4 regions of the Methylobacterium carpenticola genome follow, and region 4 is predicted to be linked to each of the others. Evidence: predicted binding sites of a transcription regulator. Region 4 holds the regulator's gene; each other region holds the start of a gene.
What was found. The regulator PhoB, encoded in region 4, activates phosphate uptake and scavenging genes when phosphate is short. The targets are predictions, from matches to a motif close to TGTCATNNANCTGTCAT.
Positions count from the first base shown of each region.

Region 1: a site for PhoB is predicted at 2,894-2,910, ahead of ACE101_RS15135 (YdcH family protein). Genes of this name have one in related genera too.
Region 2: a site for PhoB is predicted at 2,406-2,422, ahead of ppk2 (polyphosphate kinase 2). Genes of this name have one in related genera too.
Region 3: a site for PhoB is predicted at 2,129-2,145, ahead of ACE101_RS18445 (Orn/Lys/Arg family decarboxylase). Genes of this name have one in related genera too.

Region 1 covers NZ_JBHZEO010000001.1:3,216,072-3,220,375, forward strand. The annotation lists gene ACE101_RS15125 (propionyl-CoA synthetase) at 1-218, opposite strand, end outside; gene ACE101_RS15130 (acyl-CoA synthetase) at 557-2,188, shown strand; gene ACE101_RS15135 (YdcH family protein) at 2,694-2,879, opposite strand; gene ACE101_RS15140 (YdcH family protein) at 3,250-3,468, shown strand; gene purE (5-(carboxyamino)imidazole ribonucleotide mutase) at 3,649-4,146, shown strand; gene ACE101_RS15150 (5-(carboxyamino)imidazole ribonucleotide synthase) at 4,143-4,304, shown strand, end outside.
Region 2 covers NZ_JBHZEO010000001.1:2,987,188-2,991,491, forward strand. The annotation lists gene fae (formaldehyde-activating enzyme) at 1-228, opposite strand, end outside; gene ACE101_RS14135 (hypothetical protein) at 466-675, shown strand; gene ACE101_RS14140 (hypothetical protein) at 785-1,201, opposite strand; gene ppk2 (polyphosphate kinase 2) at 1,338-2,255, opposite strand; gene metH (methionine synthase) at 2,533-4,304, opposite strand, start outside.
Region 3 covers NZ_JBHZEO010000001.1:3,938,594-3,942,897, forward strand. The annotation lists gene ACE101_RS18440 (indolepyruvate ferredoxin oxidoreductase family protein) at 1-1,972, shown strand, start outside; gene ACE101_RS18445 (Orn/Lys/Arg family decarboxylase) at 2,193-4,304, shown strand, end outside.
Region 4 covers NZ_JBHZEO010000001.1:6,133,387-6,137,690, reverse strand. The annotation lists gene pstA (phosphate ABC transporter permease PstA) at 1-627, shown strand, start outside; gene pstB (phosphate ABC transporter ATP-binding protein PstB) at 656-1,468, shown strand; gene phoU (phosphate signaling complex protein PhoU) at 1,497-2,219, shown strand; gene phoB (phosphate regulon transcriptional regulator PhoB) at 2,245-2,949, shown strand; gene ACE101_RS28420 (GcrA family cell cycle regulator) at 3,095-3,637, opposite strand; gene ACE101_RS28415 (cell envelope integrity EipB family protein) at 4,177-4,304, shown strand, end outside.

The DNA of each region.
Region 1 (4,304 bases), 2.9 Mb from region 4:
CCGCCCGCCACGTGGCGGTCCACCGCGTTGTGGCAGGCATTCACCTGCCCGCCGACGAACCAGCGGCCGTACACGCCGGCCTCCGGATCGAAGATCCGCTCCGCCGGCCGCTCCCAGTCGATGGCGCGGGCGGCCTCGGCCCAGAACGCGTCCGGGTCGCTCCGCCAAGCCCCGTAGACCGCCGCGTACCGGCTCTCCCCTGCCCCGCTCGACGCCATGGCGCACCTCCCGTCCGGACCGGCCGCGGGCCCCGGATGCGGCGGCGCGGCTCTTTTGCCGGGAGCTTAAGCCGGCGGCGCCCCGTGTTGAATGGGCCGATGCGCTTGCGCCTCTCGGAAGCGCCTACGCCTTTCGTCGGGCGCCCGATTCTTCCGTCTTCTGCGCCCTGCCGCCTCGGCTACACTGGCGCAGGCAGGCGGGGGCACCCGCGACCAGGGCAGCACCCGATCACGTGGCAATCGGGTGCTGCTTTAGGCCTTTGATTTCGCCGCATTGTCTGCGACGAACCGGTATCCGCTTCGTCGGACAACGCTCTAGGACACCGGGAGGCATCGTCATGACCGCCGAGACCATCTACGACCGTGGCCTCGACCGGAACCCGGCGAATTTCCAGCCGCTGACGCCCCTGACCTTCCTGGAGCGGGCGGCCGCGGTGTTCCCGGACCACGTGGCGGTCATCCACGGGGCCCTGCGGCGGCCCTATCACGAACTCTATGCCCGCTCCCGGCGCCTCGCCTCGGCGCTGGCGGCGCGCGGGATCACCCGTGGCGACACGGTGGCGGTGATGCTCGCCAACACGCCCGCCATGATCGAATGCCACTACGGCGTGCCGATGACCGGGGCGGTGCTCAACACCCTCAACACCCGCCTCGACCCGGCGATCATCGCCTTCTGCCTCGACCACGGCGAGGCCAAGGTGCTGATCACCGACCGGGAATTCTCCCGGATCATCAAGCCGGCGCTGGAGCTGGCGACGGTGAAGCCCCTCGTCATCGATTACGACGATCCCGAATTCGCCGGCCCCGGCGAGCGCCTCGGCGCGATCGAGTACGAGGATCTCCTCGCCTCCGGCGACCCGGCCTATTCCTGGGTCATGCCGCGGGACGAGTGGGACGCGATCTCGCTCAACTACACCTCCGGGACCACCGGCGATCCGAAGGGCGTCGTCTATCACCACCGCGGCGCCTCGCTGCTTGCGGTCGGCAACGTGGTCACGGGGGTGCTCGGCAAGCATCCTGTCTATCTCTGGACGCTGCCGATGTTCCATTGCAACGGCTGGTGCTTCCCCTGGACGCTCTCGGTGGTGGCCGGCACCCATGTCTGCCTGCGGCAGGTCCGGGCGAAGGCCATGTACGACGCCATCGCGGACCATCGGGTCACGCATCTGTGCGGCGCGCCGATCGTGATGCAGCTCCTGCTCAACGCCCCCGCGCAGGAGCGGCGCGCGCTCTCGCACCGGGTGGCGTTCTTCACCGCCGCCGCGCCGCCGCCCGAGGCGGTGCTGGCCGGCATGGCGGAGGCGGGCTTCGACGTCACGCATCTCTACGGCCTGACCGAGACCTACGGCCCGGCGGTGGTCAACGAGTGGCACGCCGACTGGGATGCCCTGACGAAGCCCGAGCAGGCGGCCCGCAAGGCCCGGCAGGGCGTGCGCTACCCGCCTCTCGAAGCCCTCGACGTGCTCGATCCGGAGACGATGCAGCCGGTCCCGGCGGACGGCCAGAGCCTCGGCGAGGTGATGTTCCGCGGCAACGTGGTGATGCGCGGCTACCTGAAGAACCCGAAGGCCACCGCTGCCGCCTTCGCGGGCGGCTGGTTCCATTCCGGCGACCTCGGCGTGAAGCACCCGGACGGCTACATCCAGCTCAAGGACCGCTCGAAGGACATCATCATCTCGGGTGGCGAGAACATCTCGTCCATCGAGGTGGAGGAGGCCCTGTTCAAGCACCCGGCCGTCGCCGCCGCCGCCGTGGTGGCCAAGCCCGACGAGAAATGGGGCGAGACGCCCTGCGCCTTCGTGGAACTCAAGGGCTCGGAAATGGTCTCGGCCGAGGAGCTGATCGGCTGGTGCCGCGAGTCGCTCGCCGGCTACAAGGTCCCCCGGCACGTCGTCTTCACGGAACTCCCGAAGACCTCGACGGGCAAGATCCAGAAATTCGTCCTGAGGGAGATGGCCAAGGCCCTGTAGCGAGGGCGCACGGTCGGGCTAGAGCCGCGCCCGGTCACAGTGCCATCGGGACGCTGCTCTCGGTCTTTGATTTTGCCGCATCGTCTGCGGCGAACCGGGATCCACTGCGTCGGACAAGGCTCGAGGGGGCGCTCGCGAATGGGGGCGGCCGTCGGACGGCCGCCCCCGGAAGCGTCGGCGGCCCGCCATCGGCGGACCGGCAATGATCGCAAAATCTCAATACGAATAGGCGGCCACGCCGGCAGGCCGTGCCGACGGACCTCTGACGCCGACGTCGGGGCCGCTCCGGGCAATCGCCTCGTGGCGATGCGCACAGGTGCGGATACGGCGGGGGCACCCCGATCGTCGATGGGAGCTGAACGTGGAATGTCCGTTCGGACCGCGGCGGCGACACCAACCGATGACGGAGCGGTGATGCTCTCTCCATCGTCGCCCGGCGCGCAAGGGCTGGCGGTCTCGCGTCCCTGATGGGACGGCGCCGCCCGGGGTCCGGCGGTCGGGGCAGCTAGTGGATCACCCGCGTGACGCTCGTGCGCAGCCGGTTGATCTCGTCCTTGAGGTGCAGCTTACGTCGCTTGAGTTCGACAACCCGCAGATCGTCCGTCGAGGGGTGGGAGATCGCGTCCTGGATTTCGCGCTCGAGCGCCTCGTGCTTGCGCTCGAGCTCGGACAGATGCGTCTGCAGCGACATCGGCCGATTCCTCCTGTCATGGTTGCGACACAAAGAGACTGCCACAGGCCGAGGCGCCTGTCGAAGGCATTCGTTGCTGCAATGCACGATTGTCGCGCCTGCCGGCCCCGCTCTCATCAACCAAACTTAACAATTTGACGTCGAGGCAGGTCTCGACTGATCCGGTGGTCGGCGGGATGCACGCGACCGGCAGCGAAGCGGGGTCGCTGCAGAGCGCTTCTTCCGCTAGGGTAGCCGGGACGCCAGCTCTGCGCGCGGGAGTTGAGCCGCGGCACCGCGCTGGTGAAACAGGGCCTCGACCGGGAACCTGCGCCTTGCTGGAATCGGGCGGCTGGCGCATGCTCTGCTCGCGGCGTCGGGATGGGCGAGAATGGCGTTCGAGTTGAGTGCGGAATCGGCGGCCGAGTACGAGGCGGAGCTCACGCGTCTTCGCGAGGAGCATCGCGATCTCGATGATGCGATCGAAGCGCTGATGCATCTGTCCAGCGGCGACCGGCTGCAGATCCAGCGGCTGAAGAAGCGCAAGCTGGTGCTGCGCGATCGCATCACCTTCCTGGAGGACCAGCTCACGCCGGACATCATCGCCTGACCCCGGCCCGCGCCGGGGCGTCCCCGCCGCGTCGTCCGGTTGCGATGGCCCGTCCGCTTAGGTTTCTGGGGCGCCGCAGGTTTTTGTCGCAAAACCGGTGGCCACTTTCGCGAAACCTGCTTAGTGGCAGCGGATGGCCCGCGATCACGCGGGCGCAGAGACCCAAGGAAGCGTGTGAGCATGGCGGCATCGCCTCCCGTCGCGATCATCATGGGCAGCCAGTCCGACTGGGCCACGATGCGGCATGCGGCCGAGACCCTCGAAGCGCTCGGCGTGCCCCATGAGGCGCGCATCGTCTCGGCCCACCGCACGCCCGACCGCATGGTGGCCTTCGCCAAGGGCGCCCGGGCAGCCGGGTTCCGGGTCGTGATCGCGGGCGCGGGCGGCGCGGCGCATCTCCCCGGGATGGTCGCGGCCCTCACGCCGCTGCCGGTCTTCGGCGTGCCGGTGGAATCGAAGGCGCTCTCGGGCCAGGACAGCCTGCTGTCGATCGTGCAGATGCCGGCCGGCATCCCGGTGGGCACCCTCGCCATCGGGCGGGCCGGGGCCGTGAACGCCGCGCTCCTCGCGGCCGCCGTGCTCGCCCTCACCGATGCCGATCTCGCCGGCCGGCTCGACGCGTGGCGCCAGCGCCAGAGCGACGCCGTGGCCGAGCATCCGGACCGGTCCGCACCATGACCTCCCCGCCCCTCGCCCCCGGCAGCACGATCGGCATCATCGGCGGCGGCCAGCTCGGCCGCATGATCGCGGTTGCCGCGGCGCAGTACGGCCTCAAGGTCCACATCTACGCGCCCGACGCCAACAGCCCGGCCTTCGACGTCGCGGGCACCCGCACG
Region 2 (4,304 bases), 3.1 Mb from region 4:
GTGGATCGTGGCCTTGGTGGTCATCATGGTGGCGGGGCGCACGAGCTGGTTGAGGTCGCGCACCACGAACATCCGGGTATGGCCCTGGACCTGCCCCATCATCGACGCGAAGGCATTCCCGACCGGGCCGCGCACGGACCCGATCAGCACCTCCGGCATGGCGTCGGTATACTGGCCCTCGGCGGCGAGCACCGTGGCCTCGCCGGTGCGGAAGACAATCTCGCTCATCGCTTTTTCCTCAGCAGGTGTCGGCACCATGGCGTTGCGGCCGTCCGGCACGGCCTTGCGGACCCTGACGGACCCGGGGCCCCGCCCGATCGGGCGCACCCACCACGCGGGACCGCTGCGGGTCAACCGCCGCTGCGCAGTCGGGCCGGCTCGCGGGCGCCGGAAAATGGTCTATAGGCATTGCCCGGCTGCGGCGCCGATCAAGGCGCCCGGAGGCCCGTCACGGAAGGCGCCGGCATGAGCGAACGCGACTGGACCCTGAAGGTCACGCCGACGGAGGCGGGCGTGCAGCTCGAACTCGGCCTCTCGGATCTGGGCGGGCAGCCGGTCACGGCCGTCATCGGCCTCGACCGGGCCGAGGCGCGGCACTTCGCCCGCGCCCTGCTGGCGGCGGCGGGCGACGCGACCGAGCGCACCTTCCCGCACCCGAAGCCGTCCGATTCCTGATCCGTCATACGGTTTCCGGATGATCGCTTCGCGATGCGGAAACCGGCCTCGCTCAGGCGCCGCGCGGGCTCGTGATACGGTTTCCGAAAGTGATCGTCCGGAAACCGTATCAGTACCGTCCCGGCAGGCGCCGTACCTTGGTGCCGGGCTTCTCCACGGGCTCGGCGCAGGCATAGACGAACTCCGTGCGCAGATCGTCGAACACCGTCTCGCCGACGATGCGGCAGGTGTCGCGGTCGGTCTCGCGCAGATAGGCCGCCACCGCCTCGTTGAAGCGGCGGCGGCGGGTGAGCGCCGGATCCGCCCCGTCGAGGCCGCAGCCAGCGACCTCGCGCAGGCCGTTCGAGACGATCAGGACCTTGCGCTGCTGGCGCTCGTCGAAGACCTCGTAGGGGTCGTTGCAGCCGATGGTCACCACCTGCGGCTTGAGGCTCGCATAGGTGTGCGAGATGTAGCCGAATTCCACGCAGCCGGCCGTTCCGAGCCCCGCCAGGAGCGCGATCCCCCCGAGAAGACCTGTCCGCATCGCGCCCCTTCCGGCTTGTCGCGCCGCCCGGCCGGTTCCCGGCCCTCGCCGCAAGCTTTGAGCCGGCGCGAGGGCATCGGTCAAGCCTCGCGCGCCCGCCCGGCGGCGGCTCGCCGTGGGCAACGAGCCCGCCGGGTCAGTATCGTCCCGGGACGTGCATCTCCTCGGGGATGGACTGGCGCTCGTAATCGTCGTGGCGCACGCGATCGGGCAGATGCACGGGCGGGCGCTCGACCGTCGCGTAGGGGATCTGCTCCAGGAGGTGGCTGATGCAGTTGAGCCGCGCCCGCTTCTTGTCCACCGCCTCCACGATCCACCAGGGCGCCTCGGGAATGTGGGTGCGGGCCAGCATGATCTCCTTGGCCTTGGTGTAGGCCTCCCAGCGGGCCCGCGACTGCACGTCCATCGGGCTCAGCTTCCACTGCTTCAACGGATCGTTGATCCGCATCCGGAAGCGGAATTCCTGCTCCTCGTCCGTGATCGAGAACCAGTACTTCACCAGCACGATGCCCGAGCGCACCAGCATGCGCTCGAATTCGGGGACGGAGCGGAAGAACTCCTCGTACTCGGCCTCGGTGCAGAAGCCCATCACGCGCTCGACGCCGGCCCGGTTGTACCAGGAGCGGTCGAACAGCACGATCTCGCCGGCGGCCGGCAGCTGGGCGACGTAGCGCTGGAAATACCATTGCGTCCGCTCGCGCTCGCTCGGCGCCGGGAGCGCCGCGATGCGGCAGACGCGGGGGTTGAGGCGCTGCGTGATCCGTTTGATGACGCCGCCCTTGCCGGCCGCGTCGCGCCCCTCGAAGATCACGACCACGCGCAGCTTGTGGGTCTGCACCCAATCCTGAAGGCGGACCAGCTCCTGCTGCAGACGGAGCAGCTCGCGGAAATACAGCCCGCGCGGCAGGCTCGGTTCCCGGTTCGGCGCCCGGATGCCTTCGGCCATGCGCTCGAGGCGCTCCTCCTCGAGGTCGAGTTCGATCTCCTCGTCGAGGCTGTCCTCGAACTCCTCGCGCACCGCTTCGAGCCGGGCGGCCTTGGGATCGTGCTCCATCGCGCTCCTCCATCGGGCCCGCGCGGAAGTGCCGGGCCCGGCGCAAATCGGGGACGGGGACGGGGCTTGGGCGGTCCGTCCGGAACCGGGAACCCGCCGTTCGGCCCCGCCGACAATCGACGACCGGTCCGGCACGCATGTCGCAGGGATCTGACGCTGTGATGACGCCGGGGAGCGGAGCCCGCGCAAGATGGACCGCGCACGAGAAGCCCCTTCCTCGAAGGGAGGAAGGGGTTTCTCGTGCGTCACGGTTTCGTTGCGGCTCGCGCCGCCCGGATCACTCCGCCGCGGCGAGGTGGCGGGCCGGGTCGTAGTTGAGGATCGGGCCGAGCCAGCGCTCCACCTCCGCGACGTCCATGCCCTTGCGAGCGGCGTAATCCTCCACCTGATCGCGCTCGACCTTGGCGACCCCGAAGTAATGGGCCTCCGGATGCGCGAGATAGAGGCCGGAGACCGACGAGCCCGGCCACATCGCGTAGGATTCGGTGAGCTTCACGCCGATCCGCGGCTCGGCCTGGAGCAGGTCGAACAGGGTCGCCTTCTCGGTGTGGTCGGGCTGGGCCGGGTAGCCCGGCGCCGGCCGGATGCCCTGATATTCCTCGGAGACGAGGTCGGCGGGCGTGAAGCTCTCGTCCGGGGCGTAGGCCCAGAACTCCTTGCGCACGCGCTCGTGCATGCGCTCGGCGAAGGCCTCGGCGATGCGGTCGGCGAGCGCCTTCACGAGGATCGAGCGGTAATCGTCGTTCTGGCGCTCGAAACGCTCGGCGATCCGCACCTCCTCCAGCCCGGCCGTCACCACGAAGCCGCCGACATAGTCCGCAAGGCCCGAATCCCGCGGGGCCACGAAGTCGGAGAGGCAGGTGTTCGGCCGGCCGTCGCGCTTCGAGAGCTGCTGGCGCAGCCCGTAGAAGGTGGCGAGCGTCTCCGCGCGGCTCTCCCCGGTGAACAGGCGGATATCGTCGCCCACCGCGTTGGCCGGCCAGAAGCCGATCACCGCCTTCGGGTTGAACCAGCGCTCCTCCACGATGCGGGCGAGCATCGCCTGCGCGTCGTCGAACAACGCCCGCGCCGCCGGGCCCTGCACCGGATCTTCCAGGATCGCCGGGAAGCGGCCCTTGAACTCGTAGGTCTGCAGGAAGGGCGTCCAGTCGATGTAGGGAACGAGTTCCGCCAAGTCGTAGGAGCGGAACACCCGGGTTCCGGTGAAGGTCGGCTTCGCCGGCCGGTAGGCGGAGAAATCCGCCTTGAAGGCGTTGGCGCGGGCGCGCGCCAGCGGCAGGCGCTGCTTGTCGGCCTCGGCCCGGGCATGGGCATCGGCGACGCGCTTGTACTCGGCGCGCACGCCCTCGATGGTCGTCCCCCGCGTCTCGGGCGAGAGCAGGCTCGACACCACGCCCACCGCGCGGCTCGCATCGGTCACGTAGACCGCCTGGCCGCGCTCGTAGGCCGGGTGGATCTTCACCGCCGTGTGGACCCGGCTCGTGGTGGCGCCGCCGATCAGGAGCGGCACGTCGAAGCCCTCGCGCTCCATCTCGGAGGCGACGTGCACCATCTCGTCGAGGGAGGGGGTGATCAGGCCCGAGAGGCCGACGATGTCGACCTGCTCCTTGCGGGCGGTGTCGAGGATCTTGGCGGCCGGCACCATCACCCCGAGATCGATGATCTCGTAGTTGTTGCAGGCGAGCACGACCCCGACGATGTTCTTGCCGATGTCGTGGACGTCGCCCTTGACGGTGGCCATCAGCACCTTGCCGGCGGCCTGCCGGCCGGTGCCGCCATTCGCCTTCTCCTCCTCCATGAAGGGCATCAGATAGGCGACCGCCTGCTTCATCACGCGGGCGGACTTCACCACCTGCGGCAGGAACATCTTGCCCGAACCGAACAGATCGCCGACGACGTTCATGCCGGCCATCAGCGGGCCCTCGATCACGTCGAGGGGACGGGTCGCGGCGAGGCGCGCCTCCTCGGTATCGGCCTCGATGTACTCGGTGATGCCGTTGACGAGGGCGTGCTCCAGCCGCTTGGCGACCGGCGCCTCGCGCCACGCGA
Region 3 (4,304 bases), 2.2 Mb from region 4:
CTACAACCACTCGGGCTCGCTCGCCCTGCGCTGGGCCGTCGATACCGGCACCGCCATCACCTACAAGATCCTGTTCAACGACGCGGTGGCGATGACCGGCGGCCAGCCCCACGAGGGCGGGCTCACCGTCGACCGCATCGCCCAGCAGGTCCGCGCCGAGGGCGTCGAGCGCATCGCCCTCGTCACGGACGAGCCCCACAAGTACCCGGCCGGGATGCGCTGGCCGGAGGGCCTGACGATCCACCACCGGGAGGAACTCGACGCGGTGCAGCGCGACCTCGCGACGGTTCCGGGCGTCTCGGTGATGATCTACGACCAGACCTGCGCCTCGGAGAAGCGGCGGCGCCGCAAACGCGGCCAGTTCCCCGATCCGGACAAGCGGGTGATCATCAACGACCTCGTCTGCGAGGGCTGCGGCGATTGCTCGGTGCAGTCGAACTGCGTGGCGGTGCAGCCGCTGGAGACCGAGTTCGGCCGCAAGCGCAAGATCGACCAGTCGAGCTGCAACAAGGATTTCTCCTGCCTCAACGGCTTCTGCCCGTCCTTCGTGACCGTGCACGGCGCCAAGCCGCGCACCAGCCCGCCGGTGGCCCTGCCCGGCGCGCCCGACGACGGCCTGCCCGAGCCCGCGCTGCCGGCGATCGAGGGCACCTACAACGTCATCGTCACGGGCGTCGGCGGCACCGGCGTGGTGACGGTGGGGGCGATCCTCGGCATGGCGGCCCATCTCGAGGGCAAGGGGCTCGGCATGATCGACATGGCCGGCCTCGCCCAGAAGGGCGGGGCGGTGTTCAGCCATGTCCGCCTCGCCAACCACCAGGACGACATCCACGCGATCCGGGTGACGGCGGGCGCCGCCGACCTGATCCTCGGCTGCGACCTCGTGGTGACCGGCACCCGCAAGGTGCTGGCGGCGGTGCAGCCGGGCCGCACCCACGTCGTCGTCAACACCGCCGAGATCATGCCCGGCGACTTCGCCCGCCGGCCCGATTTCTCGCTGCCGGTCGAGCGCCTGAAGCGGGCGATCCGCGACAAGGCCGGCGCGGGCCACGCCGACCTCACCGACGCGACCGGCCTCGCGGTGGCGGCGCTCGGCAATGCGCTCGCGGCCAACATGTTCATGCTGGGCTATGCGTGGCAGCGCGGGCGCATCCCGCTCTCGCGGGCCGCGATCCTGCGGGCGATCGAACTCAACCGCGAGGCGGTGCCGATGAACCTCGCGGCCTTCGCCTGGGGCCGGCGCGCCGCCGCCGCCCCCGAGACTTTGGGCGCGCTCGCCCCCCCGCCGGAGGCGGACCTCTCGCCGGATCTCGATGCGCTGATCGCCCGGCGCACCGCCTTCCTCACCGCCTATCAGGATGCGGCCTATGCGGAGCGCTACGCCCGCACGGTGGCGGCGGTGCGGGCGCGCGAGGCGGCGCTGCATCCGGGCGGCACCCCGCTCACCGAGGCGGTGGCCCGCTCGCTGTTCAAGCTGATGGCCTACAAGGACGAGTACGAGGTGGCGCGCCTCTACACGGACGGGCATTTCGAGGCGCAGATCCGCAACACCTTCGAGGGGGAGGGGCTGCGCTACGAGTTCCACCTCGCGCCGCCGCTCCTCGCCCGCACCGACCCCCGCACGGGACGGCCGCGCAAGATGACCTTCGGCCCCTGGATGCTGCCGGTCTTCCGCGGGCTCGCCCGGATGAGGCGCCTGCGCGGCACGCCCTTCGATCCCTTCGGCTACACGCGGGAGCGGCGGGAGGAGCGCCGCCTCGTGGCCGAGTTCGAGGCGCGCATCGCCGAGATCCTGCGCGACCTGACGCCCGCGAACCACGCGGTGGCGGTGGGCCTCGCCAACCTGCCCCTGACCATCCGCGGCTTCGGGCCGGTCAAGGCGAAGAATCTCGAGACGGCCAGGGCGGAGGAGGCGGTGCTGCTCGCCCGGTTCCGGGCGCCGCAGGTGCCGCTGCCGCAGGCGGCGGAGTGATACGGTTTCCGGAAGATCACTTTCGGAAACCGTATCACGAGCCCGCGCGGCGCCTGAGCGAGGCTGGTTTCCGCATCGCGAAGCGATCATCCGGAAACCGTATGAGCCCGGCCCCCCGGCGCGTCCCTGCGCCGGAGGGCTGCCCCGGCGCCGCTCCGTCATCCAACCGTCATGGTCTCACCCGATGGCTCTGGCTCCTGTCGACCGGGAGCCGGAGCCCATGGATTTCCACCGCCGCTTCACCGTCCTGATGTGCACCCCCGCCTTCGATCCCGACGATCTGGAGGGCGTGCGGGTCAACCAGATCGTGGCGGCCGTGGAGGCGCGCGGCTTCGAGGTGGTGCGGGCGCGCCGGGTCGAGGACGCGGCGATCGCGGTCCAGACCGACGCGGCCATCGGCTGCATGGTGGTGGATTGGGGCAAGCGCGGCCTCGACGGCAAGGCCGCCGCCCTGATCGACATGATGCGCAAGCGCGGCCTGGAGATGCCGATCGTCATCATGGTCCGCCGCAAGCGGCTGGAGGACATCCCGGTCGAACTCCTCGACTTCATCGACGGCTACATCTTTCTCGCCGAGGAGACGCCGGAATTCATCGCCCGCGGCCTGGTCTCGCGCGTCACGCAATATGCCGAGACCCTCAAGACGCCGTTCTTCGGCGCCCTCGTCGACTACGCCGAGAAGGGCAACCAGCTCTGGACCTGCCCCGGCCACAACGGCGGCATCTTCTACAACCGCTCCCCGATCGGCCGCATCTTCGTGGAGCATCTGGGCGAGGCGATCTTCCGCGACGACCTCGACAACTCGGTCCTCGACCTCGGCGACCTCCTCACCCACGAGGGGCCGGCGCTGAAGGCGCAGAAGGAGGCGGCCCAGATCTTCGGGGCGGAGAAGACCTACTTCGTCCTCAACGGCACCTCGGCCTCGAACAAGATCGTGCTCTCGGCTCTGGTGGCCGAGGGCGACCTCGTCCTGTTCGACCGCAACAACCACAAGGCCGCCCATCACGGCGCCCTGTTCCTCGGCGGCGGCATCCCGATCTTCCTCGAGACCGACCGCAACGCCTACGGGCTGATCGGCCCGATCTACCACGACGCCTTCGACGAGGCGGCGATCCGCGAGAAGATCCGCACCAACCCCCTCGTCCAGGACAAGGAGGCGTGGCGCCGGGAGCGCCCGTTCCGCGTCGCGGTGATCGAGCAATGCACCTATGACGGCACGATCTACGACGCGCAGGAGATCCTGGCGCGGATCGGCCACCTCTGCGACTACATCCTGTTCGACGAGGCCTGGGCGGGCTTCATGAAGTTCCACCCGCTCTTCGCGCGGCGCTTCGCCATGGGCCTCGACGGGCTGGGGCCCGATTCGCCCGGCATCATCGCCACGCAATCCACCCACAAGCAGCTCGCGAGCTTCAGCCAAGCCTCGCAGATCCACACGCGGGACGGCCATATCCGCGGGCAGAGCCGGCGCGTCGAGCATCGGCGGCTCAACGAGAGCTTCCTCGTCCACGCCTCGACCTCGCCCTTCTACCCGCTCTTCGCCTCCCTCGACGTCGGGGCCCAGATGATGAAGGGCCGCTCCGGCATGGTGCTGTGGGACGACACCATCCGGCTCGGGATCGAGTGGCGCAAGAAGGTGCGGGCGATCCGCAAGGAATTCGAGGAGAACGAGGCCGATCCGCAGCGGCGCTGGTTCTTCGATCCCTTCGTGCCCGACGTGGTCGAGGGGCCGGACGGGACGATGGTGCATTGGGAGAGCCTTCCCACCGACCTCCTCGCGAGCGAGCCGCGCTACTGGGAACTCGCGCCCGGCGCCCGCTGGCACGGCTTCACCCGGGTGGCGCCCGGCTACGCCATCACCGACCCCAACAAGCTCACGGTGCTCACCCCCGGCTTCGACCGGGGCACGGGCGAGTACGCCGAGCACGGCATCCCGGCCCCGATCGTCGCGCAGTACCTGCGCGAGAACCGCATCGTCGCCGAGAAGAACGACCTGAACTCGCTGCTCTTCCTGCTCACCCCGGGCGTCGAATCCTCGAAGGCCGGCACGCTGATCTCGGGCCTCGTCGCCTTCAAGCGCCTGCACGACGACAACGTGCCGCTGGAGGAGGCCATGCCCGAATTCGTCCGGCGGCGGCCCCGGCGCTACCGGGGCGTGCGCCTGCGCGACCTCTGCGCCGAGTTCCACGCCTTCCACCGGGAGCACGGCACCTCGGCCCTCCAGCGCAAGCAATTCGCCCCCGAGCACCTGCCCGAGATGGCGCTGCCGCCCAAGACCGCCGCCCAGATGCTGACCCGCAACCACGTCGACTTCGTGCCGATCGCGGAGGCC
Region 4 (4,304 bases):
ACGTTCATCGGCATCGTCGTGGCGACGCCGATCGGCGTCCTGGCCGGCACCTACCTGGCGGAATACGGCCGCACCTCGAAGCTCGCGGACGTCATCCGCTTCCTCAACGACATCCTGCTCTCGGCCCCCTCCATCCTGATCGGCCTGTTCGTCTACACGATCATGGTCCGGGGCATGGGCGGCTATTCCGGCTGGGCCGGCGGCGTCGCGCTCGCCATCATCGCCACCCCGGTGATCGTGCGCACCACCGAGGACATGCTCCGCCTCGTGCCGGGCACCCTGCGGGAGGCCGGCGCCGCGCTCGGCGCGCCGACCTCGATCGTGATCCGCGCCGTGACCTGGAAGGCCGCGCAATCGGGGATCGTCACCGGCATCCTGCTCGCGCTCGCTCGCATCGCCGGCGAGACCGCGCCGCTCCTCTTCACCGCGCTCAACAACAATTCCTGGTTCGCTCCCAACCTGATGGGCGGCGTCGCCAACCTGCCGGTGATGATCTACCAGTTCGCCCTCTCTCCTTACGAGAACTGGCGCCAGCTCGCCTGGGCCGGGGCGCTCCTCATCACCGTCACCATCCTGGGCCTCTCCATCGTGGCCCGCGTCTTCCTGGGCGGCGGCAAGAGCCGCTGACCCCCTGCCGATCCTCAGGAGAATCCCGATGAGCGCCCCCGCCACCGCCGCTCCGATCGTCGGCAACAGCGTCGCCGACGAGGCCGCGCCGGTCCGCATCTCGGTCAAGAATCTCAACTTCTACTACAATACCTTCCACGGCCTGAAGAACATCAACCTCAACTTCCTCGACCGGCAGGTCACGGCGCTGATCGGCCCGTCGGGCTGCGGCAAGTCCACCCTGCTGCGCACCTTCAACCGGATCTACAGCCTCTATCCGGAGCAGCGCGCGGAAGGGGAGATCCTGCTCGACGGGCGCAACATCCTCGACCCGTCGATCGACCTCAACGAGCTGCGCGCCCGCATCGGCATGGTGTTCCAGAAGCCGACCCCGTTCCCGATGTCGATCTACGACAACATCGCCTTCGGGATCCGGCTCTACGAGCGCCTCGGCAAGGCCGATCTCGACAACCGCGTCGAGGAGGCCCTGCGCAAGTCGGCCCTGTGGGACGAGGTGAAGGACAAGCTGAGGCAATCCGGCATGGGCCTCTCGGGCGGCCAGCAGCAGCGCCTCTGCATCGCCCGCACGGTGGCCCAGCGCCCCGAGGTGATCCTGTTCGACGAGCCGACCTCGGCCCTCGACCCGATCTCGACCGGGCGCATCGAGGAGCTGATCGAGCAGCTGCGCGGCGAGTTCACCATCGCCATCGTCACCCACAACATGCAGCAGGCGGCCCGCATCTCGCAGTTCACCGCCTTCATGTATCTCGGCGAACTCGTCGAGGTCGGACCGACGAACCGCCTGTTCATGAATCCGGCGAAGCGCCAGACCCAGGACTACATCACCGGCCGGTTCGGCTGATCGCACAGGTTGGGAAGGGGACAGAGCCATGCCGGACCAACACATCGTCAGTTCCTACGACACGGACCTGCAGAACCTGCGCCGCAGCATCGCCGAGATGGGCGGCATCGCCGAGAAGATGGTGGCGGATTCCGCCGCCGCCCTGGTGCGGCGCGACGCCAGCCTCGCGCAGTCGATCATCGCGGCGGATTCCCGCCTCGACGGGCTTCAGCGCGAGATCGAGGAGCGGGCGATCCTGCTCATCGCCCGGCGCCAGCCGATGGCGATCGATCTGCGCGAGACCGTCTCGGCCATCCGCGTTTCGGGCGATCTGGAGCGGATCGGCGACCTCGCCAAGAACATCGCCAAGCGCGTGGTGGCGATCAGCGACCAAGCGCAGCCGCAGAAGATCGTGGTCGGCGTCCAGCACATGGCCGAGCTGGTCCAGGCCCAGCTCAAGGACGTGCTCGACGCCTACGCCACCCAGGACACCGCCGCGGCCCTCGACGTCTGGACCCGCGACGGCGGCATCGACGCCCTCTACACCTCGCTGTTCCGCGAACTCCTGACCTACATGATGGAGGATCCGCGCAACATCAGCTTCTGCACGCATCTCCTGTTCTGCGCCAAGAACGTGGAACGGATCGGCGACCACACCACCAACATCGCCGAGACGATCCATTATCTCGTCACCGGCGAGACCCTGGTGGCCGAACGGCCCAAGAACGACCGGTCGAGCTACGCCACGGTGGCGCCGCAGACGGACGCGTGACCCCGTCGGAGTCCCGAAAGCCCGCATGAGCACGAGGATCCTGATCGTCGAGGACGAGGAGCCGTTGACGCTCCTCCTCCGCTACAACCTCGAAGCCGAAGGCTTCGAGGTCGATTCCGTCATGCGGGGCGACGAGGCCGACATCCGGCTGCGCGAGCAGATCCCGGATCTGGTCCTCCTCGACTGGATGGTGCCGGGCCTGTCCGGGATCGAGCTCTGCCGCCGGATCCGGGCCCGCCGGGAGACCGAGCGCCTGCCGATCATCATGCTGACGGCACGGGGCGAGGAGGGCGACCGGGTGCGGGGCCTCGCGACCGGTGCCGACGACTACATCGTCAAGCCGTTCTCGGTGCCGGAGCTCCTGGCCCGCGTGCGCGCGCTCCTGCGCCGCGCGAAGCCGGCCCACGTGGCGCATCTTCTGGTCGCGGGCGACATCGAACTCGACCGGGTGAGCCACCGGGTCCGGCGCGAGGGCCGCGAGCTGCATCTCGGCCCGACCGAGTTCAAGCTGCTCGAATTCCTGATGCAGAGCCCCGGCCGGGTCTTCTCCCGGGAGCAGCTGCTGGACGGCGTCTGGGGCCACGACGTCTACATCGACGAGCGCACCGTCGACGTGCATATCGGCCGCTTGCGCAAGGCCATCAACCGGCCGCGCCGCCCGGACCCGATCCGCACGGTGCGCGGATCGGGCTACTCCTTCGATGAGATGTTCGCCACCGGCGCGGCCTGATCCCCGGCTGGGCGGCCCATCCGCCCCGCGAGCCTCCCGCATCCCCACACGAAAGAGCCCTCCGCCATCGGCGGAGGGCTCTTTCGTGTGGGCGTCGCGCCTTAGGCCCGGCGCAGGGCAACCCGGCGCCGGGAGTGCCTGGATTTCAGCGGAAGCCCACCGCGCGCCGGTCGCTGCGCTTGCGCTCCGCAGCCGGCTGATAGGCGATGCGGGCGTGATGCGTGCAGTAGGGCAGCCCGGTGATCGAGCGGGCACCGCAGAAGCGGAAATCCGGCGAGGACGGGTCCCCCATGGGCCAGCGGCACATGAACTCCCGCAGCTCCATGATGGTCACACGCTCGGAGAGCGGCAGCGCCACATCAGGCGGCGCGATGCTCTCCGGACGCACCAGCGCCAGCGACGCGGGCGCCGGGGCGACCATCGTCGGCGTGGGCGCCGCGCTCGGCACGCGGACCTCCTCGCTCACCGTGCGGCGGGGCTGCACGGGCGCGGGCGCGGCCGCACTCACCGCGCCGTTCGATTTCAGCACCCGCCCGGCGAGGCCGAGCCGATGCACCTTACCGATCACCGCATTGCGCGACACGCCCCCGATCTCGGCGGCGATCTGACTCGCACTGCGTCCTTCCCCCCAGAGCCGCTTGAGGAGTTCGACCCGTTCCTTCGTCCAGCTCGGGCCCGCATCCATCATCGCCGCCTCCGAATTCCCCCAGTACGCCGGCGGCCGAAGCGCACGCGACCGCCTTCGCCCGACCCTGAGGCCGGGCGCCAAAACCCTTCGATCCTGCTGGTGATCGCCGCTTCGTGACAGCGCCTGCGACGGGGGTGAACCTACAGGAGCGGCTGTTGCCCGCGCAAGAGTCCCCGGCCCATCCGAGCCCCTTTTCCCCGCACCGGCCGCGCATGCGGCGGCGCCCCTCGGAAGGGCGCCAAGGCGCGCCGGCGCCACGCGAACTCCGCCGCGCAGGCGCCTGAAATCCACACGCCGTCAACAGCTTGTGGGCAATCCCGGGGGCTGCCGGACCCGGCCTCGGGACCCCGTCCGCACGGGGCCGGAGACGCGGCCGCGGGCCCGATCGGGCAGTTCCGACGCCAGCCTCCCGAACCGCTCGCGCGATCAGCGTGGCAGACAAGCCACGGTGCCCCCGCCCGAGAGGCGGCGTTGCCCGCGGGCTGGGCTGCACCTATGTTCGGGCCCGGCGCCGTACGCGCTCGACCCCCGGGAAACTCATGCGGATCGTCCTCGCGTCCCTGCTTCCGCTCCTCGCCCTCGCCCCCACCGGTCTCGCCGCCGAACCGGCATCCGGCATCCGCCTCGCGCCGCACCGCGCGGTCTACGACCTGTCGCTGATGCGCAG